One region of the Cytobacillus sp. FSL R7-0680 genome, then DNA from elsewhere that is predicted to be linked to it. Evidence: riboswitches for the same ligand, from Rfam matches in the RefSeq annotation. Region 1 holds a riboswitch; each other region holds the start of a gene.

Evidence for each region. A riboswitch is a leader RNA that binds a small molecule or an ion and turns the genes downstream of it on or off. The one in region 1 is predicted to bind lysine.
Region 2: another riboswitch for lysine. It lies ahead of MKY26_RS16775 (transporter substrate-binding domain-containing protein); the one in region 1 lies ahead of MKY26_RS11300 (aspartate kinase).
Region 3: another riboswitch for lysine. It lies ahead of MKY26_RS13330 (Na+/H+ antiporter NhaC family protein); the one in region 1 lies ahead of MKY26_RS11300 (aspartate kinase).

What each region holds. Positions count from the first base shown of each region.
Region 1 is NZ_JBBPAO010000001.1:2,265,132-2,275,422, reverse strand. It holds gene MKY26_RS11335 (AMP-binding protein) at 1-1,291, shown strand, start outside; gene MKY26_RS11330 (TetR/AcrR family transcriptional regulator) at 1,526-2,110, shown strand; gene MKY26_RS11325 (enoyl-CoA hydratase) at 2,139-2,912, shown strand; gene MKY26_RS11320 (electron transfer flavoprotein subunit beta/FixA family protein) at 3,124-3,897, shown strand; gene MKY26_RS11315 (electron transfer flavoprotein subunit alpha/FixB family protein) at 3,937-4,914, shown strand; gene trxA (thioredoxin) at 5,145-5,462, shown strand; gene uvrC (excinuclease ABC subunit UvrC) at 5,605-7,377, shown strand; lysine riboswitch at 7,447-7,627, shown strand; gene MKY26_RS11300 (aspartate kinase) at 7,782-9,011, shown strand; gene MKY26_RS11295 (YslB family protein) at 9,108-9,584, opposite strand; gene MKY26_RS11290 (succinate dehydrogenase cytochrome b558 subunit) at 10,032-10,291, shown strand, end outside.
Region 2 is NZ_JBBPAO010000001.1:3,366,008-3,376,298, forward strand. It holds gene MKY26_RS16760 (iron-containing alcohol dehydrogenase family protein) at 1-850, shown strand, start outside; gene MKY26_RS16765 (amino acid ABC transporter ATP-binding protein) at 1,090-1,824, opposite strand; gene MKY26_RS16770 (amino acid ABC transporter permease) at 1,849-2,607, opposite strand; gene MKY26_RS16775 (transporter substrate-binding domain-containing protein) at 2,790-3,635, opposite strand; lysine riboswitch at 3,765-3,949, opposite strand; gene MKY26_RS16780 (methyl-accepting chemotaxis protein) at 4,080-5,567, opposite strand; gene MKY26_RS16785 (ketopantoate reductase family protein) at 5,711-6,757, shown strand; gene MKY26_RS16790 (sulfite exporter TauE/SafE family protein) at 6,842-7,558, opposite strand; gene MKY26_RS16795 (class I SAM-dependent methyltransferase) at 7,843-8,400, opposite strand; gene MKY26_RS16800 (LysE family translocator) at 8,530-9,162, opposite strand; gene MKY26_RS16805 (class I SAM-dependent methyltransferase) at 9,250-10,074, opposite strand; gene MKY26_RS16810 (response regulator transcription factor) at 10,212-10,291, shown strand, end outside.
Region 3 is NZ_JBBPAO010000001.1:2,672,998-2,683,288, forward strand. It holds gene MKY26_RS13330 (Na+/H+ antiporter NhaC family protein) at 442-2,013, opposite strand; lysine riboswitch at 2,186-2,370, opposite strand; gene MKY26_RS13335 (YunC family protein) at 2,495-2,797, opposite strand; gene MKY26_RS13340 (DUF72 domain-containing protein) at 2,859-3,704, opposite strand; gene MKY26_RS13345 (iron ABC transporter permease) at 4,027-6,012, opposite strand; gene MKY26_RS13350 (ABC transporter substrate-binding protein) at 6,017-6,985, opposite strand; gene MKY26_RS13355 (lmo0937 family membrane protein) at 7,341-7,487, opposite strand; gene MKY26_RS13360 (lysine N(6)-hydroxylase/L-ornithine N(5)-oxygenase family protein) at 7,647-8,951, shown strand; gene MKY26_RS13365 (SDR family oxidoreductase) at 9,016-9,813, opposite strand; gene MKY26_RS13370 (TetR/AcrR family transcriptional regulator) at 9,931-10,291, shown strand, end outside.

The sequences.
Region 1 (10,291 bases):
ACCTCAAACAGAATTGAAACATGTAATTGTAACCGCTATCAAGGACTTTTTACCATTTCCAAAAAATATTGTGTATCCATTTATTCAGAAAAAGCAATATGGCTTATCAGTCAATGTCAGACATGAAGGCAATTATCACTTATTAACAGAAATATTAAAAGGTGAAGCAAGACCAGTTCAAACATATGATATAGAATTCAATGAAGATTTAGCACTATTACAATATACAGGTGGGACGACTGGATTTCCGAAAGGAGTTATGCTTACCCACAAAAATTTAGTATCCAATGCTGCAATGTGTAAAGCATGGTTATATCAAACGAAAAAGGGCGAAGAGGTTATTCTAGGGATATTGCCATTTTTCCATGTATATGGTATGACAACTGTTATGATCTTAACAATTATGGAAGCTAACAAAATGGTTTTACTACCAAAGTTTGATGTTGAAACAACCTTGAAGACCATTCAGAAGCAAAAGCCAACACTTTTCCCAGGTGCTCCGACCATTTATATTGGATTATTGAATCATCCTAAAATTAAAGAATTTGACCTTTCTTCCATCGATTCCTGTATCAGTGGATCAGCGGCACTACCTGTTGAGGTCCAACAAAAATTTGAAGAAATCACTGGCGGTAAATTAGTAGAAGGATATGGGCTAACAGAGTCTTCACCTGTGACACATGCTAATTTCCTTTGGGATGAACCGAGAGTAAAGGGAAGTATTGGGATTCCTTGGCCAGACACTGATGCAAAAATTATGTCTACTGAAAATGGCGAATTTTTACCTGTTGGTGAAATTGGAGAGATTTGTGTAAAAGGTCCACAAGTCATGAAAGGCTATTGGAACCGTCCAGATGATACGGAACAAACATTAAAAGACGGCTGGTTATTAACAGGGGATTTAGGGTATATGGATGAAAATGGCTATTTTTATGTGGTTGACCGCAAGAAAGATATGATTATCGCCGGTGGATTTAATATTTATCCAAGAGAGATAGAAGAAGTGTTATATGAGCATGAAGCAGTCCAGGAAGTAGTAGCAGCTGGCGTGCCCCACCCTTACCGAGGAGAAACAGTTAAAGCTTATATTGTTAAAAAAGAGGGTGTCCATATTACAGAAGATGAATTAAATGAGTTTGCTAGAAAACACTTAGCTGCTTATAAGGTACCGAGAATTTATGAATTTCGTGAGGAACTACCTAAAACAGCAGTAGGAAAAATACTGAGAAGAGCTTTAATTGAGGAAGATAAAAAGAAATTTGCTGAAGAGCAAAATGAGGCGATCAAATAATCGGGCCAAGTGGCTCATTCTTTTTGAAACCTAGAGCTTGTCCACCTTAAAAACATAATAATTATGCAAAGTTTCTTGACAGAACAATCATTAGATAATAATATAATTTTATGAATGACTATTCATTCATTTTTATCATTCGGAATGGTTGTTCTGTTGATTAGGTGGAAACGAGTATCTCCATTCCGGTATACTCTTTGATAGGAGCAAGAGTAATATAGGGGGAGAATGATTTTGAAGAAGAACAAACCAAAATACAGACAGATTATTGATGCGGCAGTGATAGTCATTGCTGAGAATGGCTACCATCAATCACAAGTTTCAAAGATTGCCAAACAGGCAGGCGTGGCTGATGGGACGATTTATTTATATTTTAAGAACAAAGAAGATATCTTAATTTCCCTCTTTGAAAACAAAATGGGTCACTTTGTTGAAATGATTGAGGAGAAAATAGCAGGAAAAGTAAGAGCAGCAGAGAAGTTATTAATGATGGTCGAAACCCACTTTCATATTTTATCTCAAGACAAACATTTAGCTATCGTGACACAATTAGAACTAAGGCAATCGAATATCGATTTACGGCAAAAAATTAATGCAATCTTAAAAGGTTATTTAGGCTTAATCGATTCAATCTTACTCGAAGGAAAAAAAATGGGTGAGTTTGCTAGTAATCTCGATGTCCGATTAGCTAGACAGATGATCTTTGGGACAATGGATGAAACTGCAACAACATGGGTGATGAATGATCAAAAATACGATTTAACTGCGTTAGCGCCCGAAGTTCATCGTCTTTTAATCAGTGGGTGCAAAAGCCAATAATTAAAAATAATAATGGAGGTAAGAAAAAGTGGAATACTTAAATTGGAAGATTGATAATGAAGTTGCAACAATTACCATTAATCGCCCTCCTGCCAATGCACTATCATCTGGGTTGATTGAGGAGTTAGGTGAAGTACTGGATCAGATTGAGCCAAACCAAGATATTAGGGTGATCCTCATTCATGGAGAAGGCCGCTTCTTCTCTGCTGGAGCAGATATTAAGGAATTTACTTCTATCGAAAGTGGTGAAGGTTTCTCACATCTAGCAGAAAATGGACAAGGGCTCTTTGAGAGAATAGAAACCTTCAAGAAACCTATTATTGCAGCCATTCATGGTGCAGCTTTAGGTGGAGGTTTGGAACTTGCAATGAGTTGTCATATTCGCTTAGTTGCTGAGAATACAAAAATGGGACTACCAGAATTGCAGCTTGGATTAATTCCTGGGTTTGCTGGTACACAACGATTACCTCGTTTTGTTGGAACGGCAAAAGCAGCTGAAATGATTTTAACGAGTGATCCAATTACGGGGTTAGAAGCTGTACAACTCGGTTTAGCCAATCATGCTTACCCTGAAGAAAAGCTGTTAGAAAATGCCTATTCAATGGCACAAAAAATCGCCAAAAAGAGCCCAGTATCTGTCGGTGCAACATTAGAATTACTGAATTATAGTAAATCCAACCGTTATTATGATGGGGTGAAAAAGGAAGCAGAACTTTTTGGTCAAGTTTTCGTAAGTGAGGATGCAAAGGAAGGTATTTCTGCTTTTGTTGAAAAGCGAAATCCAGTTTTCTCAGGAAAATAATTTTTTAAATATAAACGTTTTCATTACCAATTTTGTTTATAATCTATTATAATAGATTTAATAATTTAAATTGTTAAATAATAATCGATTTGAAAAGCATTTCTAGGAATAGGTTATTGTAAGACTGAGCATACGCTCAGTCAACAATTTAGTTTTATTTGTCAAAATCTTATGAAGCAATGGAATGTTTGTAAAATTAGGAGGCGAAACCATGAACATCTATGTACTAATGAAAAGAACATTTGATACAGAAGAAAAGATCACGATTTCAGGCGGTAAAATTAATGAAGATGGAGCAGAATTCATCATCAACCCTTACGATGAATATGCAATCGAGGAAGCAATCCAAGTTCGTGATGAACATGGTGGTGAAGTAACGGTTGTTTCTGTAGGGACAGAAGAAGCTGAGAAGCAACTTCGTACAGCATTAGCGATGGGTGCTGATAAAGCAGTACTGATTAATACAGAAGATGACGTTGAAGAAGGAGATCAGTTTACGACTTCTAAAATTTTAGCTGAATTCCTTAAAGATAAAGAGGTTGATTTGATTATTGGTGGGAATGTAGCGATCGATGGTGGATCAGGTCAAGTTGGCCCACGCGTAGCGGAGCTATTAGCTATTCCTTATATCACAACCATCACTAAGTTAGATATTGAAGGTACAACAGCTACAGTTGTTCGTGATGTAGAAGGTGATTCTGAAGTAATCGAGACTTCTCTACCATTACTTGTCACTGCACAACAAGGTTTAAATGAACCGCGCTACCCTTCTTTACCAGGGATTATGAAAGCAAAGAAAAAACCTTTAGACGAAATTGAATTAGACGATCTTGATTTAGACGAAGATGATGTAGAAGCGAAAACAAAGACAATCGAAATCTCCCTACCACCGAAAAAAGAAGCTGGAAAAGTGCTTGAAGGTGAATTAGAGGGTCAAGTAAAAGAATTAGTCAGTCTACTTCATAACGAAGCAAAAGTTGTCTAATAGTGAGCATAAAAGAATAAAAACGTTGGGGGTATAATAATGGCTAGAAAAGTTTTAGTATTAGGTGAAGTAAGAGAAGGTTCATTGCGAAATGTTTCTTTTGAAGCAGTTGCTGCAGCAAAAACATCTGCTGAAGGTGGAGAAGTTGTAGGTGTTTTGTTTGGTGATTCTGTAAGCGCTTTAGGAGCTGAATTCATTCAGTATGGAGCTGACCGAGTGGTAACAGTTGAGGATGAACTGTTAAAACAATATACATCTGACGGTTATTCCCAAGCCTTACTTGCCGTTATTGATCAAGAAGATCCTGAAGGAATTATTTTCGGACATACTGCCCAAGGTAAAGATCTTGCACCGAAGATTGCGGCAAAGTTAGAATCCGGTCTTATCTCTGATGTAACAGATCTAGAAGTTGAGGGTGGTAACATAGTCTTTACTCGTCCGATTTACTCAGGAAAAGCATTTGAAAAGAAGATTGTAACAGATGGACTTCTTTTCGCTACTATTCGTCCTAATAACATTGCACCACTTGAAAAAGATGAAAGTAGAAATGGAGATGTTTCATCTTTATCTGTAGAAATTAAAAACTTGCGTCAAGTCATCAAGGAAGTTGTACGAAAAGCAACAGAAGGTGTAGACCTTTCTGAAGCAAAAGTTATTGTTGCTGGTGGACGCGGTGTGAAAAGTGAAGAAGGTTTTGAGCCGTTAAAAGAATTGGCAGATGTCCTTGGTGGTGCTGTTGGAGCTTCACGTGGCGCATGCGATGCAGACTACTGTGATTACTCACTTCAAATTGGTCAAACAGGTAAAGTAGTTACACCGGACCTTTATATCGCTTGTGGTATATCTGGTGCGATTCAACATTTAGCTGGGATGTCCAATTCAAAGATTATTGTTGCCATCAACAAAGATCCTGAAGCGAATATCTTTAAAGTAGCGGATTATGGTATTGTGGGCGACTTATTCGAAGTCCTTCCATTACTAACGAAAGAGTTTAAAGAATTACTTGTAAATGCATAATTTTCGTTTACATCTGATATGAGCGGGTAGACTTATACTATCCGCTTCTTTACTATGTTGGCAAAAAGATTAATGTTGAATAAAATAGACATTGAATCCTTTTTAAAGGTTCAGTATGATACAATAAAAAAATGGGTAATCTATACGAGCAAAATAATAGCATCCATTATTAATCGATGATATACTTTCGATAAGATTTTTTAGTTATTTATTAGGAGGATATAAATATTATGGCTATCACACATGCAACAGATCAAAACTTTACTGCTGAAACTGGTTCAGGTCTTGTACTTGCAGACTTCTGGGCACCATGGTGCGGACCTTGTAAAATGATTGGACCAGTTCTTGAGGAAATTGATGGAGAAATGGGAGATAAAGTAAAAATCGTTAAACTTGATGTTGACGATAACCAAGAAACTGCTGGTAAATTTGGTGTTATGAGCATCCCGACTCTCATCGTATTTAAAGATGGTGCAGAAGTAGATAAAGTGGTTGGTTTCCAACCGAAAGAAGCATTAGTTGAATTGCTTCAAAAACATGGTGCATAAGAAGTACCATAAAAACAAACCCCGGCTTCTACTTTTAGAAGATCGGGGTTTTTTTACAGTACAAGTATGGCAAAATCAGTAAGAAGGGTATGGTTTCCTCCTGCAATGATATTCTTTTTAGGTATGGATGTGACAGCTAATTATGAATGATAATATAAAAAATAAATTACCTTTATTACCTGCTCAACCTGGTTGTTATTTAATGAAAGATCGCCAAGGGACAATTATTTATGTCGGTAAGGCGAAAGTGCTTCGTAATCGGGTTAAGTCCTATTTTACCGGTTCGCATGATGGAAAGACATTAAGGCTGGTAAATGAAATTGAAGATTTTGAATACATCGTGACCTCTTCCGATATGGAAGCATTATTATTAGAGTTAAATTTAATTAAAAAGCATGACCCCAAATATAATGTCATGTTAAAGGATGATAAGAGTTATCCTTTTATTAAATTAACAAATGAAAGACATCCGAGATTAATTACCACGAGAAAAGTAAAAAAAGACAAAGGGAAATATTTTGGTCCATATCCAAATGTGCAGGCGGCCAATGAAACAAAGAGATTATTAGATCGCCTTTATCCTTTAAGAAAATGTAACACCTTACCAGATAGAGTTTGTCTATACTACCATATCGGACAATGTCTAGCTCCTTGTGTAAATGAAGTAAAATCTGACACATACAAACAAATGACAGATGAGATTACTCGTTTCTTAAATGGTGGTTATAAAGAAATCAAAAAAGAACTTTCAACGAAAATGGAAGAAGCGTCCGCAGCGCTAGAGTTTGAGAAAGCAAAGGATTTCAGAGATAAAATTATCCATATAGAAACGACGATGGAAAAACAAAAGATTACAATGACGGATTTTACTGACCGAGATGTGTTTGCTTATGCGGTTGATAAGGGTTGGATGTGTGTACAAGTATTTTTTATTAGGCAAGGGAAACTTATTGAAAGAGATGTATCTATGTTTCCAATCTATAATGAGCCTGAAGAAGAGATGCTCACCTATCTCGGCCGTTTTTATGAACAAGCTAATCATTTTAAACCAAAGGAAATTTACTTGCCAGACTCTGTTGATGTGACGATGGCTGAGCAGCTTTTGGATGTAAAAATATTTATTCCTCAAAGAGGGAGAAAAAAAGAACTAGTGAAACTTGCCTATAAAAATGCAAAGATTGCTTTAAAAGAAAAATTCTCGCTTATTGAACGTGATGAGAAAAGAACGGTGAATGCAATAGAAAGCTTAGGTGAGGAGCTAGGAATTTACACACCCTATCGCATTGAAGCTTTTGATAACTCCAATATCCAGGGTACCGATGCTGTCTCAGCAATGATTGTCTTTATCGATGGTAAGCCTGCAAAAAGGGAGTATCGGAAATATAAGATTAAGTCAGTTAAAGGACCAGATGATTATGAATCTATGAGGGAAGTGACGAGACGGAGATATAGCCGGGTTTTAAAAGAAGGGCTACCCCTACCTGATTTAATTATCATTGATGGTGGAAAAGGACATGTTGAAGTCGTTCGAGATGTGCTTGAGAATGAACTCGGTTTAGATATTCCACTAGCAGGATTAGTCAAAGATGATAAGCATAAAACATCTCAACTTCTTTATGGAAATCCATTAATGATCATTCCCCTCGCTCGAAATAGCCAGGAATTTTATTTATTACAACGTATTCAAGATGAAGTGCATCGATTTGCGATTACATTTCATAGACAAGTTCGTGGAAAGAGTGCATTTCAGTCACTTCTTGATGAAATTGATGGTATTGGGGAAAAAAGAAAAAAGCAGTTATTAAAAGATTTTGGTTCTGTAAAAAAAATGAAATCAGCTAGTGTAGAAGACCTTAGGGAATCTGGCTTACCATTAAAAGTTGCACAAGAACTTTATGAAAAGTTACATGAATAGACATTGTCTGAAAAAAACAAATATGGTATAGTGTTTTTAACTTTATATCAAATCACTTTTTAACTTGAAAGTGAAGGTAGAGGTGCGAGTTTCATTAGTAAAAGTTCCTTAGAAGATTGAGCTTCGTTTGAAGGACTTTGAAAGGGAATATTCGCCGAAGTGAAGAAAGACTCAATATTTTCTTCGCTGGTTCTGCATTGAATAAATGCAGGATTGTCAAGACTATCTGTCTTGGAGGGCTATCTCACTGTGTGTACGTAGATTGTTCATACGTTTGACTACACAGCAATGGGATGGGTTTCATCTCATTGCTTTTTTTTATGCCGAATATGGGTAGAAATGTGTTGGTTGTACATACAGGCGGCAGGGAATAAAAACGAATGACTTGAAAGTAGGGGAGAAAAGTGGGCTTAATTGTACAAAAATTTGGTGGAACCTCCGTAGGCTCGGTTGATCATATTCAAAATGTAGCCAACCGTGTCATTGAAGAAAAAAATAATGGTAATGATATCGTTGTTGTTGTGTCGGCTATGGGCAAAACGACTGATCAATTAGTTGGTATGGCAAAAGAATTATCACCCGCTCCGAGTAAGAGAGAAATGGATATGTTGTTATCTACAGGTGAGCAAGTTACGATCTCTTTATTAACAATTGCACTAAATTCAAAAGGTTATGAGGCAACTTCCTATACGGGCTGGCAAGCAGGGATTAAAACGGAATCAGTACATGGTGACGCAAGAATCACTGATATTGACACAAAACCTGTTTCACAAGAGTTAAAGAAAGGGAGAATTGTTATCGTAGCGGGTTTTCAAGGTTTAAGTGAGACTGGCCAAATAACGACATTAGGTCGGGGTGGCTCTGATACAACAGCCGTAGCTCTTGCAGCAGTATTAAAAGCGGACAAATGTGATATATACACCGATGTAACAGGTGTATTCACAACTGATCCACGCTATATAAAAAATGCAAGAAAGCTTCCATCTATCTCATACGATGAAATGCTTGAATTAGCTAATCTTGGTGCAGGCGTTCTACATCCAAGAGCAGTTGAGTTTGCAAAAAATTACAATGTAAAGCTTGAAGTACGTTCTAGTATGGAACGAGAAGAAGGTACAATTATAGAGGAGGTTGCGGAAATGGAAGAGAACTTAGTTGTTAGAGGGGTTGCTTTTGAAGATGATATTACAAGGGTATCTGTACTAGGGATTAAAGACCCTTTAATAAGCCTTTCATCCATCTTTTCAATCTTGGCGAAAGAACATATAAATGTTGATATTATTATACAAAGTATTACAGATGATAAATCATCAGGCTTATCTTTTTCAATTAAAAACCAAGATCTTACAGAGACTGTAAAAATACTAGAAAAAAATCGAGAAGCATTAAGTTATGATCAGATTGAATGGGAATCACAATTGGCGAAAATCTCGATTGTCGGTTCAGGAATGATTTCAAATCCTGGAGTAGCAGCTGAGATGTTTAATGTATTAGCTGCTAATAACATCGTTGTAAAAATGGTCAGTACATCTGAAATAAAAGTCTCGGCTGTAATCGACCAAGCGCATATGTTAAATGCCGCTCAAGCTTTACACCAAACGTTTAATTTAGCTGGGGATTTAATAAAAAATTAAATGAACTACAGTAGTATAAGACAGGAAAATCCAAACATCATTCGACGCCTTAATAGAATGATGTTTGGATCCTTTTTTACTGTTGAGTATATTTTATTAAGTGTGGATATTGTCCTTTTTATCCCATTTGACTGTGAAGAGGACCTTTCCACCCTTTTTACGTGGGTGCTCGAATGTTTCGCAAATCACTTCTTTTTTCTGTTCGATTTGTTGAGCAATAAAACCAGCTTCTAATTGGAATGTTGCGTGAGTATTTTCTTTACAGCGCTTTTGAATGACTTCGCTTGTCAACTCGTATTCGATTTCTTTTTTGTTTTCGAGGTTTTTCGTTAATTTTCCCCAACCAGCCTCGACAAAGAAGCTGAATAAGTCTTCTTCTGTTTGAAGAGGATATTTACGTGCTAGTCTCTTGCCTGCCCAGTATAAGATATCTGGTGCGTCTTTACCTAGTAAATCATGTAAAAGTTCTTCTCTAATTAATTCATAGCCAAAGGATGAAATCATTTCTTTGTTTGGTTCAATTGATTCTGCCATGTTTTCGGTTTGTTCTATTTGGGCTTCTTGAGATGGCATATTATGCTAAATCTCCCCTCTTTCATAAAGTCTAATATATACAATTTACTTGGAAAAAACGAATACGTACAGTGAAAAGGGAAAAATTTTTAGTTTGTAAAACTGGTGTAAATTATGGGAATAATCTTAACACTAATAATAATCTAATGTAAATGCATTTTTATGCGTAAAATATGAATATTATTGCGTGATTTAAGCTATTTTAATATACCGCCAAATAGGGTTGAAAAAACTATATCATTGGTTTTTTGAGTGAAACTAGAATAGAAAAAATTTTCGTAATATCGACAAAATCTGTATCCGTTTTCTTGACGCTAATGGGCGATGGGAGTAAAATGGACATGTCATATAAATGTTTTGAAAATGATTTGCATTTTCTTAGTGATGCGAAGGATTTGTTATGTACATATTCAGCGTGTCATGCTACAAATTCAAGGGGGTAAACTTATGGCGGGTAATCGAGAGTTTTTAAATCGCAGATTGCATTCATTACTTGGAGTTATACCTGTTGGGGTCTTTCTGATCCAACACTTAGTAGTGAACCATTTTGCAACTAGGGGAGAAGAGGCATTTAATAGCGCATCACATTTCATGGAAAGTCTTCCTTTTAGATATTTCCTAGAAATATTTATTATTTTCTTACCTTTGTTATATCATGCAATTTACGGTCTTTACATTGCGTTTACAGCAAAAAATAACACTTCAAG
Region 2 (10,291 bases), 1.1 Mb from region 1:
ACATGTACTGGAATATTCTCTTGGCGGTAAGCCAATAGAAGATAAACTACCATTACTTTTTGCGATTCCAACAACAGTTGGTACTGGGTCTGAAGTAACGATTGCAAGTGTCATTACAGATAGCGATGGTGGTAGAAAACTTGTTCTAGGATCTCCTTATCTTGTACCAAAAGTTGTGTTTGTGGACCCGGCACTCACACTTGGATTGCCACGAAAGCATGTTGCTGCTACAGGGGCTGATGCACTTGTCCATGCCATTGAATCTTATGTATCATTACCAGCTAATCCTTTTACAGATGCTCTTGCTCTTCAAGCGATTCGCATGCTCTGGACCTATTTACCACAAACCTATGCTCATGCAGACAATTTAGAAGCAAGGGGGCAAGTCCATCTTGCTAGTACATTGGCTGGCATGTCATTTAGCCTCGGTGGATTAGGGATTGTTCATTCCTTATCACATCCAATGTCTGCACGCTACGGTGTCCCCCATGGACTTGCGAATGCTGTGATACTACCAAAAGTGATTGCCTACAATCTTCCAGCATCAACAGAAAAATATGCAACAATTGCACGCATGATTGATCCATCCTTACATTCCGTTAGTATGCAACAAGCAGGCAAAACTCTTATTCCATTAGTAGAAGAATTAATGCATTCTATTGATATTCCACAAAATTTTGCGCATCTCGACCACCACTTTACAGATGAAGATATCGCCCAACTAGCAGAAGATGCAATGAACGATCATGGAACCGTACATTATAATCCAAGAAAAGCAGTGAAAGAAGATATTGAAGCCATTTATAAAAAGGTCTTACCTGTGAATATAGACGAGAAAATTTATCATTAACTAAGAAAAAAGAGCAGTCCTTCCGAGCTAGACATGAATAAGCTTAATTCTGGAGCGGAAATACGACAGCATAAGTTGATCTTACGAATGTAGTTCATTCATCTTTGTCGCGGCTCAACTTCTACCAAAGGACCGACAAACTTCTGATCCAATTCCAAAGCTTTTAACAACGTTCCGTACGAGAGGCTAAAACTAAAAGAAGCCAACCCAATTTAATTATTAAATCGGGCAAGCTTCTTTTAGTTACGTGTACGTTGTAGGAAAGCTTTGGTTCTTTCCATTTTGGGGTTATTGAATAGTTGCTCTGGTGTCCCTTCTTCAGCAATGACGCCTTTATCCATGAAGACAACGCGATCCGACACTTCACGGGCGAATTCCATTTCATGGGTGACAATAAGCATGGTCAGGCCTGTGCCAGCCAGTTCCTTCATCACCTTTAACACTTCGCCAACCATTTCAGGATCGAGTGCTGAGGTTGGTTCATCAAACAACATCACATCTGGCTCCATTGAAAGTGCTCTTGCAATCGCCACACGCTGTTTTTGACCTCCGGAAAGCTGTCTTGGTTTAGCTTCTACATAAGCCTCCATCCCGACCACACGCAAATATTTCTTCGCGATTTTTTCTGCTTCCTCTTTTGAACGCTTTAATACTTTTATTTGCCCAACAACACAATTTCCCAATACATTATGGTTATTAAATAGATTAAAAGATTGAAAAACCATGCCGAGATTTTTACGATATTGATGGACATTATGTTTATCGTCGAGGATATTTTCACCGTTATAGATAATTTGTCCACCACTTGGTTTTTCTAATAGATTGACACATCTTAATAGGGTCGATTTCCCAGACCCTGATGAGCCGATGATTGTAACTACTTCTCCTTTATTCACTGAGAAGTTAATATCTTTTAATACTTCATGACTACCAAAAGACTTACTTAACCCTTGAATATCAACAACTGTATTCACTTTTCCAACTCTCCTTTCCGCCACCTATGCTCCTGTTGTTTTTCTTTTGATATCTTCTGCCGTATCCATTTCACCTGCAACGACGTAATTTTCCGGTCCATCCATTCTTCTTTCAATATAGCGTAGAATTAATGTAACGGTATAAGTCATAACGAAATAAATAATACAAACAACAAAGAATGACTCAAAGTAGCGGAAATTATTCCCTGCAATTGAATTCGTTTGGAAAAATAATTCAGATATAGAAATCACGCTTAACACGGCAGTATCTTTTATATTAATGATAAATTGATTACCTGTAGCTGGAAGAATGTTTCGAATGACCTGAGGTAAAACAACATTCATCATTGTTTGCAAATGGTTCATCCCAATGGCTTGGGCTGCCTCATATTGACCTGGGTCGACAGAAATAATCCCTCCACGAACAATCTCAGCCATATAAGCACCCGTGTTAATGGAAACAATAACGATACCAGCAACGAGCGGATCCATTTGATAGCCAAAGGCCATTGCTGCCCCGTAAAAAATAACCATTGCCTGTACAATCATTGGTGTGCCTCTAAAGAATTCAATATAAGCAGATAACAAGAAATTCACTATTTTTAATAACAACCGTTTAGGACCATTCTCAGGTATTGGTATTGTTCGAAGAATGCCTGACAACAAACCAATTAGGGCACCGAAAACGGTACCAATTAAGGCAATGACTAATGTCACACCGGCGCCTCGTAAAAACATTGGCCAATATTCGACAACGATGCGAATAATCCATTCTATACTCATAACAATGATCTCCTTTTCTCTCATCATGATTGGCCATTACCAATCAATCTGCTAAGGATTTGCGCTTCAAAGGTTTAATACGACGGAGAGGATGCGCTACCCTAGTTGTTTATTTCTCATGTCTCTCCTAACCTTCTTCTCGATATAAAACCGGCTACATCTCATGCAGCCGGCTCATTTAGTTATTCTGCCGCTGGCTGATTCTCAATAGCAGCATCCATTAATTCTTTTTGCTCTTCTTCAGAAATATCTGCAAGGATTTCATTGATTTTATCTGTTAATTCGCTACCTTTTTTCACCCCTACTGCAATGGCAGTATCTTCTTCACTTGTCTCAAATCCTTCAGTAAATTCAACCATCGCAAAGTTATCATTAGCAGCTGAAGCACTTACACCTTCCGGACGTTCAGAAACATAGCCGTCAATAATTCCAGACTCTAATGCAACACGCATAGCAGGGAAGCTCTCCATCGCTGTTTGCTGTTGTACGCCGTCAATTTGATCAATTACTGAATAATGAAATGTATTTAATTGGGCAGTAACCTTTGCCCCACTGAAGTCTTGAATGGATGTGGCATTTTCGTAATCGCCACCTTTTTTCACTACCATGACTAAATCAGATTCGTAATAGTTATCGGAAAAATCAATCGTTTCTTTTCGTTCTGCTGTTGGTGACATACCAGCAATAATAGCGTCAATTTTATCTGAACTTAATGATGGTACTAATCCATCCCATTTTGTTTTCACAATTACTAACTCTTTTCCTAAACCTTCTGCTATCTTCTTCGCAATCTCAACATCGTAACCGCCTGCAAACTCTGAATTACCTTCAATTGCTACTGCGCCATTGCTATCATCCATTTGCGTCCAGTTAAATGGCGCATAACCCGCCTCTAGTCCTACGCGAAAAACGTCTTTATCTTTTCCACCTGAACCTGTGCTTCCTTCAGCCTCATCATTTGAACCACAAGCAGCTAGAAACATACTCAGTACTATAGCCATAGCTAGTAAAGCAAATCTCTTTTTCATCTCTATTCCCCCTAATATATTTTTCTACTAATTAAACTATTCCGAATTAAGAAAAAGAATAACAAAAAAAGACCTGAGATGAACTCAGGTCCTTGTTATTCTTCCGCCTAAATCCTCTACTTTTCCCATTTTAGAGATAGTGCACCTTAATAAATCGGGTAAATTTATTAAGACAGTCCTGCAATTATTCACTGCAGACCCAACATGCTATACAAACGGGTATAGCACATTTCGGCGATATTTCCTTCTCTTTAGTCTCATCATGCCTTATCACTCTACTAAAGACTGTTAAATACCGCGCCTCTACCCCACCAGAAAAAGTGAGGTTTATTCAATTTGATATCTATTAGGCTACAATAGTTTAATAGCGTCTGTCAATATAAACTCTATGGAAAATTGGTCCTTTTTTCGCACAACCTTTTGATTAGAGCATAATTACCAATGTTAAGCTTGTTGGCTTGAAGCTAACTCTTTTAACTGTATGCTCAAACGATTAATATCCGCTACCGAATGATTTACGTTTGACACCATCTCATGTTCATCTTCTATGATAGCAACGATTTCCTCTGTAGCTGCGGCGTTCTCCTCTGATATATTTGCCATATTTTCAATCTGCTCTTGAATTTGTTCAAATTTTTCTGTGGCAGCGGAAACTTCATTGACACCTCTCACTAACTCTAAGTTGTTTTCTTGTAATGATGTTTGTATCTCGTTGAAAAAGGCAGATATCTCTGTTAGAAGTGCTTGTCCCTGCTTTACAGCACCTTCCCCTTCAAGAGAGCTTTTACGTGCTTCAAGAGACTGAGTGAAAAGAGTATTCGTCACTTCAGAGATCGCCACCGTGATTTCAGCACTTTGCTCAGCTAACTTCCTTACTTCATCTGCAACGACCGCAAACCCTCGCCCATGCTCTCCGGCTCTTGCTGATTCAATTGCTGCATTTAATGCGAGTAAATTAGTTTGATCGGCAATTTGTTTAATGCCTGCTAATAATTTATTCACTTGTTCCATACTTGAATGAACATCTGATACCGTCGATGCTGTCACACTAATCGTTGTATTTACAGTATTCATATGCGATGTAACATCGACTATCTTATTTAAACCATCTTGTACTTTCTCATTCATATTCTCCGACTTTTCTACGACACCTTCTGAAATGGCAACAGATTCTTTTGTATTTTGTAAAGACTGACTCATAGAATCATTGACAATATTTAAGCTGTTCGCTTCTTCTTGAATACTTGTAGCCATCTGTTGAGCAGCTTCTAATACTTGTTGACTTGACTCATGTATCGTTTCAATATTTTGCTTAAAAAGTCCAATATGATTTTCTAGAGTCACTGTACCTTTATCTATTGAACCAAAGGTGTCTTGCAACTGTATGAGGAGGTCCTTTGACTCCGTTTCTTTTTGCTCTGCTTGGTCAATTAATTCCCTACCCCAACTAGCTAATAAATAAAATAAGTACAAAATCCCGTTGGCGACAAGAATAATAGTAAAAATACTCCGGACACTATTACTTTCTCCTAATAACTGATGGCCAATTATAAAGTAGGTAGCAATAAAACTAACATTATAGAATACAGAAAAAGCAACAATCATTTCTTTCTTAAAATATAGCACCACCATTGCAATCGTTAAGAATAAAATATAATGCTTATTCAATGCATATCCGTCCACAAAAAAGAGCATCATCACAATGAGGTTTGGTATAGCAGCATATAAAAAGCCCTTTACGTAATCATTGATACGCAAAAAATACAGAACAATAGCCATGACAATGACAGAAATCCCAGCACACATAATGACAATTGTATCGCTCAAACCCCGGTCAATAACAATAGGTAAGACTAATAAAACAGCTAATGTCATCAATCCCCACATATTCACTTTATGAACTCTTAATAATTCATTCTTTTGCGTACCCAATTATTTTTCCTCCTAATTTAATCCAAAAACAAGGACTTTAAGCCTATTATTTGGGTTTTTTTTCTTTTATTTCTATTATTTATTTCGGTATGATTAACTTTTATGTTAGTGCTTTACAACTAAATATTTTAGGAGGATGCATAATGAGAATTGCTATCATGGGAACAGGATCTTTAGGGACGATTATTGGGGCACACTTATCAAAAGGGGCACATCATGTGGAATGCATCGATGTAAATACTGACCATATTAACGCCTTAAACAGTAACGGCGCAACAGTTGTGGGGACTGTAAACTTGCAGGCTTCTGTGAAAGCCATCACGCCACATGAAATGACTGGCATTTATGACCTTGTCTTACTTTTAACAAAGCAAGTATACAATAAATCAGTGCTCCTACAACTTCAAGCGCATATGAACGAAGCAAGTATATTACTCTCTTTACAAAATGGTGTTCCAGAAGAAAGTTTAGTAGAATCACTTGGTTCATCCATCATTATTGGTGGTTCTGTAGAGTTTGGTGCTACTTGGGTAAAACCAGGTGTATCACAATTAACATCAGACAAAGAGGCATTCTCTGCTCACGCTTTTCAAATTGGTGAGTTAGACGGACAGATTACTGACCGCGTGAACCTAGTAAAAACCGTTCTTGAAGATGTCGGTGGCACAATCGTTTCAAATAATCTAATCGGTACAAAATGGTCCAAACTTCTTGTTAATGTAGCGATGAGTGGTATGTCGGCAGCACTAGGTTGTACATATGGAGATATTTTGAATAACGAGGCAGCTGTCACAAGTGCAGTGATGTTAGCTGATGAAACGTTAAAAGTTGGTTACGCGAATAACATTCAATTTAGCGAACTAGCTGGTGTAAATGTTGGAATCTTCTCTATTAACGAAGACAAGAGCAATCTACCTATGGTCATCCAAGTTGCTAAACAAGCATTTGGTCCTCAAGCACTGCTCAAAGCTAGTATGCTACAAGATTTAGAAAAAGGATTACAAACAGAAGTCGACTATATTAATGGTTACATTTCAACAAAAGGGAACGCCCTACAAGTATCTACTCCAGTAAATGACCTTGTCACAAGCATGATCAAACAAGCAGAAGAAACAAAACAACTGCCGGACTTTAATGAAAATATTAAAGCATTCGAGTCCCTATTAAACAAAGAATTTGCTATTCATTAATCCATACTTGAAAGACAGGCTGAGTGAGACGTGCGAAATCAAACCCCTCACCAGCCTTTTTTCCTTCCTCATTCCCATGCAGAATTAGAGAATTAATTGGTTAATACATAAGTATAATCCAGTAAATAAAAGGATGAAGTAGGAAATAATTGAGAAAAACTTTTGGCTCATGACTTTAAATAGTAATTGTCCTAAAAATATACCAATTAGTACCACAGGAGCTCCAACCAAACTAGCGAGCCAAACTGTTTGTGTAGTACCGGCGACAACCATTTGGATAGCCAGACTGATTACATAGATATATAAATAAAAAGCAATTGTCGTTCCTCTGAGAATTTCCATATTCGTTTTGGTGCCCGAGAAATACAATAATAACGGCGGACCAGGCATACCAATACTTGTCGTTAATGTTCCAGATAGCCCACCAGCGCCATAATCTCTATTTCTCGTTTGCTTCATCTTTAATTGAGCAATCATCAACACAGTCAAAACCAAGATTAGAATACCTATCCCTAGTTTTAGCCAGTTAAGCGGTAACCAAAGAAAAATGACCATCCCTATAGGTAAACCAAAAATACTGCCGATGATGAGTCGTTTTAACACTTTTTGATCAACATCGACCTTGACTTTCCCTATCATGACAATCGAAATAAACAAAGATAAGATTAAGTTGATTTGAATGGCCTCCATCGGCTCAAAAAACAGCAGTAAAAATGGCGTCGCTAGAATAGAAAAGCCATATCCCGTACTCGCCTGTAATATAGAAGCAACTAAAATAAGAAGTATATATAAAATGAGCAATTGAGCAAACCACCTTCACTATTACAGAAACTTTCTCCCCTGTCTCTATTTTACCATTTCAGCTAACAAAAACCCTCATAAGATGGACCGTTTGTTTCACGTGGAACGAGAAATTAGTGTGGGGACTTATCAAATTAAGATAAGAAAGTGCCTCTTAGTTATAGGGGTGCAGGATTCGTTCAAAAAGCTTTGTTGGATACGAATATATCTATTTTCACGTTGCAATCATTTTTATTTTATTACGACTCTTTATAATTTACTGTTGCTTTAAATTAAAGCATTCATTACTTCTTTACTGCCCTAATGATATAAACTGGCTCACTTCCTAATTTCCGCGGAGAAACGGTCATTTTCATATCGCTAAAACCGGCATTTTCCATTGCCTTCATCATATCCCCAGATGATACTCTCGGTCCTCTGGCATCTGCGGTTTTTTCAATATCAATGCATAAGAATGTACCTCGAGCTTTTAAGGTACGCTTGATTTCTTCTAGTACAGCGGATAATGGTTTTACTTCATGTAGCGAGATTGAAGCGATCGCAATATCTACTTGTTCATCTGCTAATGGTATGTCTTTAAAATTAGCTATTACGGGCTGAATATTTGTGATCCCTCTCTTCTCTGCTGTTAGCTGCAAATAGTTTAAAATTTCCTCATCCAAATCAAGTGCATAAACCAAATCTACCCTTTCTGCTATAGGTAGTGCTACGTATCCTGCACCAGCTCCTATATCTAATACGACGTCACTATGATTGAGGGGGAGGTATTGAAATAATTCCTCAGCTGAAAAACGGTCAATATTTTCTAGATTACTAATCTTTCTTTTTACTTTTTCATTCATAAGTATTAACCCCTTTTTAATTATAGATATAAACACTCTTTAATAACTATAATTTATTTAAACTTCTTTGTAAATGGGTAATATTGTAATGGATGAAAAAACGGAGCAGAGTTTGTTCTGCTCCTTTCTTTATGAGGATGCCTTTGTTTGGAGAAGCTTAATACCTAAGCCGACAAAGATCATGCCAGTTACCTTATTAATAATAAATTCTGCTTTAGGATTATTTCTAAGTTTCTTCGTTGTTGTAGAGGCAAAAAGCGCGACTATCGAACACCAAATGGTTCCTGTTACAACATAGGTCATACCAAGGATGATAAAAGGAAGTGGGCCATATCCATTGTCTACAGATATAAATTGGGGTAGAAATGAAATATAGAAAAGCGCCACTTTTGGATTGGTTAGATTGGTTAGTAAACCTTGAGCAAACACTTTCCTTGCAGTTAAAGGTTTCGTCTTTTTAACTTCAAATTGAGAGGATTTTTGAATGACCATACGTACGCCAAGATAAATTAAATACGCCGCACCAATCATCTTTACAATAGTAAATAAAATGACTGACGTTGTAAGAATAAGAGATAATCCGATAGCAGCTAAAAATGTATGCACCATTGCTCCTGTAGATATACCAAGAACAGAGTATAACCCTGCCTTCTTACCTTGTGAGACACTCCGTGATACGATATACATCGTATCTGTCCCAGGGGTAATATTCATAATAATCGCGGCGGCTAAAAACACCGTAAAACTTGTGATGCCAAACATCTAATTCGCCCCCTCAACCAATACAAGTATTAAAATTACTTCTATTGTACTCCTCTCGCAAGAAAAGAAATAGAATATTTTTAAAGATTATTTCTGAACAAGGATAGCCATTGTCTCGCTTCTATCAGTGTAAGGTTCTCCAGCCACATTACTATACTCATTAATCACTTTAAATCCAGCATCCCGGAGCTCTCTTATCAACCGCTCCTTAGTAAAGTATTGATACCAAATGTGATACACATCAGCCGATTCTTCAGTCAGTACCAAAGTTTGTTCAAGAGAAATTTCATCATCATATTTTTTGTTATGAGAGATTTCCAAATGAGGATGGGCAGACCAAAACCCCCCATGATTATTCATTGACCATTGTTTTCCCTCTACAAAAGAATGATACTTATTAACGGTAAATACATCTAAAAATAGGCGTCCAGATTCAGTTAAGCAGCGATAAATATTCTTTAACAGCTGCTTGCGATTATTTGGTGATAATGCACCATAATCACAATAGATAAGCGTCGCAAAATCAAACGTATTTACGTCATCCATGTTCAGATAATCCTCAAAGCGGTACTGTATCGGTAAATGCCTTTCACTAGCCTGGGATTTGGCGTAATCAATAGAGTTCTCGGAGAAATCAATCCCGGTAACCGCATAGCCTCTCATTGCCAGCTGTTCACAATAAAGACCTGGACCACAACCGAGATCAACTACTCTGTCTCCACTGTTCATAAGCTGTGAAATAAATCTTACCGAAGCATCTATAAATTTCGGTTCTCTACTCGCTCCTTCATGGTTTGGATTAAGATGTGCTTTTAAAAGCTGTTTTGCAATATACTCATCTTGCCAAAACATTTTTTCAGATGGTTGAAAAGCTTCTGGCTGTTCAATTTTGCTTAAAATCTCCTTATACATAAAAAGTCCTCCTGATCGAAAGTTATTGCATATTATAACAGAATTCAAGGAAGGTAACGATCATTCTCTTGCTGGATGAATACATGGTTAACGGCTATACTATAAGAGATTCTTACTGAAAATTAGAGGTGTACAACGTGAAGCACGTAAATATTTTGATTGCCGATGATGAGGCGGAAATTGCTGACCTTGTTGGGCTCCATTTGGAAAAAGAAGG
Region 3 (10,291 bases), 410 kb from region 1:
GCATGGTTCAAATCCCCCATATAAACCCCACAAGAAAAGATACCACACAAAAAAAGTAGACTAAAATAACCAAAATGTAATATTTTTCTGATAATTGCTATAAATCTAAAAATAGTATAGTATCATTTTATTCATCTGTCAAAACAATCTTTGTGAATAATATTAATATTTAGAAATCTATTAATAGTTTAGAGCGTTAAAGGGTTTCTCTTTACTATGTTTTGTTTGTAAAACTCTATCATTATATTCATAAAATAATTAATAGTAGATAGGTATAATGTAGTTCAGTTAATTGTTAATAATTAGCAATTATAAATAACTAGCTACTTTTATATAAAGTAAAATAACTTTGCTTATGTAGTGATTTTAGACTTGTAGGATAGAAAAAGAGGAATGAACCGACGAGTTCATTCCTCCTTCCTATATTGTTCAAAAGAACTATTATATCATCTTCTCGGTTTTTGTACCGAACATTTTAACAACAAGGAAAATCCCCGCCATCATAACAATCAAAGCAGCTAATGCAATGATTACACTTCCACTTACACCCAAAATGATATAAGAGATGGCCGCAGCAACAGCTGCTGTAAAGGCATAAGGAAACTGTGTAATGACATGGTCAATCAAATTACTCCCTGCACCTGTGGCGGATAAAATAGAAGTATCAGAAATCGGTGAAGCATGATCTCCGAATACTGCACCTCCAAGTACAGCTGCCATTGCAGGAATCAGCAAGGATATATCTGTAGCTACAGCAATATCACCAGCTATTGGAAGAAGAATGCCAAATGATCCCCAAGATGTACCTGTACTAAATGCCATAAGTGCCGCAATAATAAATAGGATAACAGGGATAAAATCATGACTCAGATTCGATTGATTAATAACGCTAGCCAAGTATTCCCCTGTACCTAGTTGACTAATCAAATCTCCGAGTAACCAGGCAAAAATTAAGATCAATACTGATCCAAACATAGATTTCATCCCAACCCATGTAGCTTTCAAATAAAAATTACTCGTTAGTTTATCATCTTTCTTTAATACTTGAGCAAATTGTACGTAAGCAACAGCTAAACTCAATAATCCTCCGACAATTAATGATAAGGCCACATCTGTGTTTTCTAATAAGGATACTAACGACACATTCCCCTCTGCACCATTAATGCCTGTCCAAGCCATCATACTCACTGTTCCAATAAATAAAACAATGATTGGCCAAACAAGATGACCAACAGTCCCTTTCGTACTAATAGGTAATTCTTCTTGAACTTCGTCTTTCAACTGTTTCTTCTTATCAAATAGAATTCCTTGTTCAATAGCTTGTTTCTCATGTTTCTTCATCGGACCAAAGTCAATTTGCCCAACAACAATGATAAACACCATTATGATTGCCGCCCACACATAAAAATTTAACGGAATGATTTGCATGAAAGCAGAGAAAGCACTATAATCAGTTATTTTATGAGACACTAAAATCGAGCCAATTAAGGCGATAATTGATGCTCCCCAACTTGATATAGGCGAAATAACACATAAAGGTGCGGATGTTGAATCAATTAAATAAGCAAGCTTTACACGTGATACTTTTTGTCGATCGGTAACAGGTCGAGATACCTGTCCAACTGTTAGCGCATTAAAATAATCATCTATAAACAAAATCATACCTAAAACTACGGTTAATAACTGTGCACCCACTCTCGTTTTCACACGCTTCATTGCCCATTCACCAAAGGCACGACTACCACCCGATAGTGAAATAAATGCAGTAATGCTACCAAGAATAAGTAAGAATAATAGAATGAATATATTCCAAGTATTTAACCCTTCATCTGTTATAAAAAGTGCTATAAACGACGAGAAAAATATTTGTAGCGTATCTAGCGGTTGATATCCTCCAATTATGATAGCTGCTGTTAACGCCCCTAAACCAAGGGAGAGAATCACCCTTTTTGTTAGTATAACCAAAAGCATCGCTACCAAAGGTGGCAGCACAGAAATAAATGTACCTGTCATAAAAAGACCTCCTATTAGTATAGGAGCTATAGACATGAACGAATGCGTCTCATATCAATTAACGATCAGAGAAAGGTATCCTCCACTTTTCTTTGATCCTTAATTGATAATAAAAAAAGAGTAACGATAGAGATTCTATCATTACCCTTCAAGAAGTAACGTTATTCTCCATCACGACTGTAGCTCCCCATTATGGTTAATATACCTCCATAATGACAGTGTTACTCCTATTAAGAGCAACCCCAACAAATAAATATTGACGTACCTATTTGCTTCGGCAAATCTCCCTTTTATCAAAGTTCACTGTTGTCATCCTCACATTGATTACTAATGATGATTTGCGCCTCTACCCCATCGGATTGATAAGGCATTATTCAATTGTTATACATTATATCAAAATATAATTATTTATGCAAAACTCTATCAAAACCTAAAATATTCATAAATTTATTATTTTTAAGATATAGTAGGATACTATAACCTATACCATTCTTAATAGCGCTTCTCTACCGATCATCCCTTTTTTAATGCCTAATTCCTCTGCAGCAAAAGTGACTGATTCAAGTGGTGCATCTATTAGCTGTTGAATCGTTTTTACCCCTACTGCTCTACCAGCAATGACATGGCGATCTTTTAATTTTTCATTTAATAACGCAACGTCTAATGCACCACACATGATATATCCTTTATCATTTGATACGACTAACAAATTAGTTTTTGGCAGCTCAACGGATACAGTCATAAACGTATGACCATCCAAAATAACAGGCTTTAATTCAACCATGACCGTCCCCCCTTCCCTTTAACAATTTATGTTATAGGTAGAGATTCGGTGTACTCATTAGTTAAAATAAACCGAGTTGTTTTGGAGCTAATCCCTCATATTCAATTCCTAATATTTCTAGAATTTCCTTCGCATTATCCGCTGCGTCACCACCAGAATTATTATTAAATAGTACATAGACCTCCTTCGCCTCTTTTTGTAATTGCTTTAATCGCTCTGCCCACTCCAATAATTCCTGGTGATTATAACGGTATAGATAGCGAACTTCACGCCAATTTGGTTGTTTTTTATTTTGCCATCCATGAACATTACGACCGTGCAAGCGGACTAGTACAATTGGATTACCGCAAGTATGCATCACAATTGGAACAGACCCCTCCCCTGCTTGTGGTTCATCACAAACGGTATGTATCCATTTCTCTTCCTTGATAAAATTTAAAGTACCTTCTATAAACGCATCTTGATACCAAGACTGATGACGAAATTCAACAGCACATGGTATTTCTCCCATTTGCTGTTTACACCAGCGTAAATATTGCACGTTTTCCTTTTTACAATTAAACCACGGTGGAAATTGAAATAGGACCATCGCTAACTTATTTTCTCTTATATAAGGGGCAAGCGACGCTTTAAAAGCAGCAAACATTTCTTCCTTTGTCTCAAAAGGAATCTCCCCCCTTTGATGCCCCGTCATCCCCTGATAAGCTTTCACAACAAATTTAAATGAAGCAGGCGTTTCCCTCACCCACTTTTCCCCGTTCCTTTCTGGCTGTACGGCATAAAAGGAAGCGTCTACCTCAACTGTTGGAAAATGAGCGCCATATTCTAATAGTTTATCTCGGTTAGATATACGCTCCGTATATAGGCTGTCATGATCTCCCCATCCAGTTAAACCAATCCTAATCATTCCATCACCTCATCTACCAATAATCTTCATACTGATTATTTTACCTAAAGGATATAACCATAAACAAGAAGGGCAATGAAATAAGTGAAAAAGAATCAGTCAAAACAGAAAAGAAGATTCTTAGAACATTTCATTGGCCCATTTTCTTATTTTGTGATTGTTCATCGGTATCGAAAAAGGAACCCTTACACAGTAATAAGGAAAAGCATATAGAAAAAGTAACTTATGGAAATGGTATAAATCAGATATTCGTTTTTTACTATGAGTTAAAAAGAAAAAAAATAACCCGAACCATTGTTCAGATTATTTTTTATTAAACAGGTTAACTCGCTTTGATTTTGTTCGTTTTTTTCAATAAATAAAGTAAGTATGGTGCACCAATTAAAGAAACAATTATTCCAGCAGGTATTTCTTTCGGAGCTAAAACGACTCTTCCAAGAAAATCAGCTGAAATAAGTAAAATCCCGCCAATTACTATGGTTAATGGCAGTAATTGTAGTAGCTTCGGACCGACCAGTTGTCTAGCAATATGTGGAGCTAGTAAACCGATAAACCCAATTGCCCCAACCACTGATACACTGATGCTTGACAACATAACAGCTAGTATAATCATAAACATACGCATTTTACTTGTTTTCACACCTAAACCAATGGATAGTTCATCACTCAATGATAAGATCTCGAATGTATTGGCCATATAGAGAATAACCGGAAATAGTAGTAACGATGTTATCATCACAATTACTAGATCACTCCAGCTTGTCCCATAGGTGCTACCAGCAAGCCATGTTAAAGCTTGTGATGCATGAAGGTTCGCACGTACTAATAAAATCTGTATAATAGCAGAACCTACCGCGGATACAGCAACACCCATTAATAATAGAATCATCGGTTGATAACCGCTCCGCGCACTAATAAACAATACAATTCCCATTGTGATAAGTGCACCAATTAATGCACCAATTGGAATAAGGACAAAGGGGGCTTGTGGAAAAACAATGAGAACCAACATCGCCACTACACTTGCACCTGAAGTCACACCTAAAACAGTAGCGTCAGCAAGTGGGTTTCGTAAAACAGTCTGCATCATTAAACCGCTAGCCGCCATCATCATACCAATTCCGAAGCTGACAACCACTCGAGGCAAGCGAAAATCCCAAACGAAGGTATTATACATCAATTCTCTTGGCAATTCTAAAAGACTAGTGAAACTTGTTCCCCCAAACGAAAGGCTAAACCCTACTAATCCAAGAACGGCGAGAGATATGAGGAGATAAAATCTTTTAACATGCTTAATTCGCACTTTCCCCTCTAATGCTCCTCCAGCAGTTCTCGTTTTCCTACTTATCTTTAAGGCTAAATAGACTAACCAAGGTGCTCCTATAATGGCCGTCATTGCTCCTACAGGTAACTCAGACATACTAGATATCATACGAACAAAGATGTCAGCACATATGAGTAAGCCTGCACCGACCACTATATTTCCTATTAGCATGGATCGATGCTTTCTAAATCCCATTAAACGAACAATATGTGGAGCCATAATACCAACAAAGCCAATTGGGCCTACTACTGTAACAGAGACAGCAGCTAATATAATTGCAATGCCCCAACCTATTAATTTACTTATCATCACATTTTGTCCTAATCCTACAGCTACATCTTCCCCCAACAGTAAAGCGTCAAAACGATGACCTATTATAAAGGCAAAAAGAAGAGTGAAGAGAACCCATGGCAAAGCAAATTGAACGCCACTCCAATCAAGCTGTAACAATGTTCCCGCTCCCCATAAAAACAACCCGGACACTTCATTTTCATATAAAAGCTGCAGGGCACTAGTAAATGAAGAAAACAACATTGTTACTATCAATCCAGTTAATGCGATTCTAATAGGATCCAATGCTCTACCTACTAAAAAACTAACAATTAAAGCTGCTATGATTCCTCCAAGCATCGTCACCAAAAATGGAAAGGCACCCTTTATAGAAGGAAAGAAAATGGAAAAAAGAACAACAAAGAAAAATGCTCCTGCATGAATGCCTAGTGTACTTGCACTTGCGAGTGGGTTTCTTGTCATTGTTTGTAATAACATCCCTGCTACGGCAAGTGCAGCTCCAACTAAACAACCAATTAAAAACCTCGGCATTCTACTATAAAGGAGAAAATTCAGTTCCTGCTCATTATCCCATACTTCCATCCAAAAGCTGAGTAAGCCTGTTGAAGCTTGTCCTTGGCTCAAGTGGATGAGACCAAGAATAATAAACAAGAGCACACATACCGCAAATAATAGAAAGGGTTTAACTCTCATAACATTACTTCACTAATGTCTCTTCAACATGATCAACTAAAGTTTCCATAGAAAGAACACTACCAAACGTCCACACACCTGCGCCTACATCGTACATCAAATCATTTTCTACAAAGTATAAAGAATTCCAAGCTTTGTTTCCTTCTAAATTATTAAATAACGGATCATCTTTTTGTACAGTATGAAGAAATATAGCTTCTTCGTACTTAGATACACCCTCTACATTTGTTGTAATAAAACCACTCGGCTGAGGATCTTGGTCCTGTATTTTATTCGTCAATCCTATACCTTCAAGTGTATGGCTCACCGTTGAGTTTTCTGTAAATAATCGAAAGGTCGGGGCTTGATTCGCAGAATAAGCTTGTGTAAAAACAAATTCATTTGTCTTTAATTGAGCTGCAGATATATTCTCTTTCGCTTCTGCCATTTTTTCCTCTAAATGAGCAACTGCCTCGTCAGCCTCTTGTTCTTTACCTACTAGCTTACCTGTCTGCTTTAATGTATGTAACATGTAAGCATATAAGTCTTTTTGAGCTTCCTCTGTAGAACTATCAAAAATCACTACAGGAGCTATTTTTTCAAGGTCCGCTTTAAACTGTTCTTGATATTCCATACCAATAATCACATCGGGCTCTAACTTTGCTATTTCTTCAATATTTGGTTCTGTTCTTAAACCAATATCCACAACACTATCATCTAATTTAGCGTCAATTGTGACCCACTTATTAAACCCCTCTACATCAGCTACTGCAGCTGGTTGTACACCAACAGCTAATAACTCTTCAGCCACGCTCCATTCAAGAGCAACTACTTTCTCCTGAACTCCTTCAAAGCTGCGTTCACCTGACGCATCTTCAATGACAATCGTTTGATTGCTATTATTCTCTTCTCCACTATTACTCTCTTCTTCCTTTTGCATACAACCAGCTAAAATGAGTACAAATAAAAGCATAATAAAATATAATTTCTTCATTAATCAAAGCTCCATTTCCAAAAAAATTAATTATCACAGCAATCTCATTCAAAGTGAAGAAAATTCCGAAATATTAAAAGCTAATCATTTGAGAATTTAATTTGATTTTAACCTTTCAACAATGATAATCATTCTCATTTTAATGTAAAAAATAGCGTTTGGCAATACACTATTTTTATTGCTCACACTACTATTCATTCTTTAATCATTTTAAATGCTCTTATCTTTAATAAAATCGTATATAATCGATATCATATCTTGAATGAACATTTCTTCAATCAAACGACACAATGAAAACGCCCACCTTCATTAAGGTGGGCGTTCGTTCTTATATTATTTACCCTCAGATGTCCCGTTAAGGTCTACGTCTTCCAGTAATTAATTGGAATAATAAAACGACGAGTGCAATAACTAATAATAGGTGGACAAGTCCTCCTGCGACATCAAAGCTAAATCCCAAAATCCATAAAATAATTAAAATACCGATAATCGTCCAGAGCATTTTACATTGTCCTTTCTGTTGTGTATTTGTTCGATACTCTTACATACCCCAGAAAAAAAACACTTAAACCTACAGAACATTTCTCTATGTTTAGAATATATGAGAGGAAGGGAAAATACAGAATAGATATTTCACCTATTAACGGAAGAAGGGATACTATTGGGCACACCTGTCGTTTATGACTTTATTGGCATTGGCTTAGGGCCTTTTAATTTAAGTCTTGCAGCTTTAACTGATCAAGTCAAAGAGATAGATGGATTATTTTTTGAACAAGAAGAGGAGTTTGTATGGCATCCAGGTATGCTTATAGAGGGCACAGATTTACAGACACCCTTTTTAGCTGATTTAGTAACATTTGCCGACCCAACTAGTCCATATACATTTATCAATTATTTACATACTCATGAGCGCTTATATGCGTTCTACTTTTTCAACCAATTCAACATTCCGCGCAAAGAATATAGTGACTATTGTAGTTGGGTAGCCCATCAATTATCACATTGTTATTTCAGCCATCGTGTAACAAATGTGATAGAAACAAAAGATCATCTTTATCAAGTAACTGTAGAGAATCTACTAAAAAAAGAAGTATCCAACTATTTAACAAAGAATCTCATTATCGGAACTGGCAGTATACCAATGGTTCCAAAGGGATTAGATGGAGATTGGCCAAACAATGATATTAGTCACTCAAGTGAGTATTTGTTTCATGAGAAGCAATTGAAAAGTGCGCATTCAGTCACTGTAATCGGTTCTGGTCAAAGTGCATCTGAGATTTTTTACGACTTATTGTTAGATCAGAAAAACCACGATTATGAACTAACATGGTTTACAAGATCTTCAGGCCTTTTTCAAAAAGAAGATGCCAAATTAGGGAAAGAATTTTTCTCGCCTGAATATATTCATTATTTCCATCAACTTGATTTTGACCATCGTCTAGAAGCATTAGATTCTTTAAATCAACTACGGAATGGCATTGACCCCGAAACTTTAAAGAAAATTTATAATCTGCTTTACCATCGTTCTATTAGTGGAGAAAAACTCAATGTAACTATCCAACCCTTAACAGAAGCGAAGAAAATAGAGAAAATAGAGAAGACGTACCATCTACATTGTCAACAATGGCAGCAGGAGAAAAAATTTACTCATCAAACGGAAAAGGTCGTCTTAGCAACTGGTTATAAACCCGCCCTACCGAATTGGTTATCACAATTTGCCGATGAAATTATTTGGGAAGACAATAAACGATTCAAAGTAACGGAAAATTATCAAATTGACTTTAAGAAAAAGAAAACAAATCATATCTATACCTTAACCAATATCGAGCATTCTCACGGGGCTAGTGCAACAAATCTAGGCCTATCTGTTCTAAGAAATCAAAAAATCATCAATTCAATTGTTGGAAAAGAAATATACCCTGAACCAACAAAAACGGTTTTTCAGCAATTTTCACCGAAACACTAGTCAATGTTGAGACAGTCAATAAAGAAACCCTGCAGATGAAAGTCTATTCAGCAGGGTTTCTTTTTTATTTTAGGTTAGCGACAGTGCCACCATCGACTCTTAAATCAGTTCCAGTAATATAACTTGCAGCATCACTCACTAGAAACGCAACGGCTGAAGCAATTTCAGTTGATTCTCCTTCACGCTGCAAAGGTGTTTTTTCTAGTAACATCTTCATATGCTCAGATTGACTAGCTTCCTGTCTACCCATTGGTGTATTTATCGTACCTGGAGAAACAGAAACAATTCGCGCCCCTTTCTGTCCCCACTTCCATGCTTGGTCTTCTACAATTAATAAAACACCTAATTTCGAAAAGCTATAGGCAGCACCAGAATTCGTTTGATAGAAAGGCTCCATCTTCTTGTGTAAATCTTCAGCTAACGGCGCCTTTAGTATTTCGCTATACGGCCCTTCCTTTGGCACCATATGTCCACTCATTGAGGAAATACAGACGGCAACTGTCCCTTTTTGTGCGATTTCATAGAAGGCATCTAAAATGATACTTGTTCCTTTTAAATTAACATCAACAATTCTTTTCGCATCAGCCATCGTCGGTGATAATCCAGCTGTATTGATGATGGACTTTAACTCACCTAATGAATCAGCCTTTTGCACCAATGCTCGAACATTTTCTTGATCTGTTATATCTACTGTTTGATAATGTACTTGAGCGATTCCTTTGTCATTTAACTCTTGTTGGGTCTGTTTTAATCTCTCTTCATTCACATCGGCGAGCAAATAGATATCTTCCTTGTTTAACGCTTCTGCAATCGCTTTTCCCATGCCACCTGTACCACCAGTTATTACATGAACATTTGTCACTTATGTTCCCCTCCGTTATACTTCAATTTACTATCACTTATAATTGTAAAAAAACAAGCCAATACAAACAAACGACATTTTCACACTAAATGTCCAATTTAAGGAGATGAGGAAGCAATGCTACAAAATACATCTGCGAAAGCTTATATCATCACAGCACTACTAGAGCTATTACATCAAAAGACATTCTCTTCTATAACAGTAAAAGAGATTGTAAAAAGAGCAGGCATTAGTCGCTCTACCTTCTATGTCTATTACTATGATAAATATGATTTGCTTGAGCAACTCTCAAAGGACATTATCAACGAATTTTTAGCCTTTTATCCTCAAGCTAAAAAAATGCACCATCCCCATTTAAAGGTTGAAGAAACAACCAAGGATATATGTAATCATGTCTTTTCTTATCAATCTTTTTATAAAGAACAGTTAAAAAACCCACAATTCATTCACCAATTATCACGAGAACTATCTGCAGCAT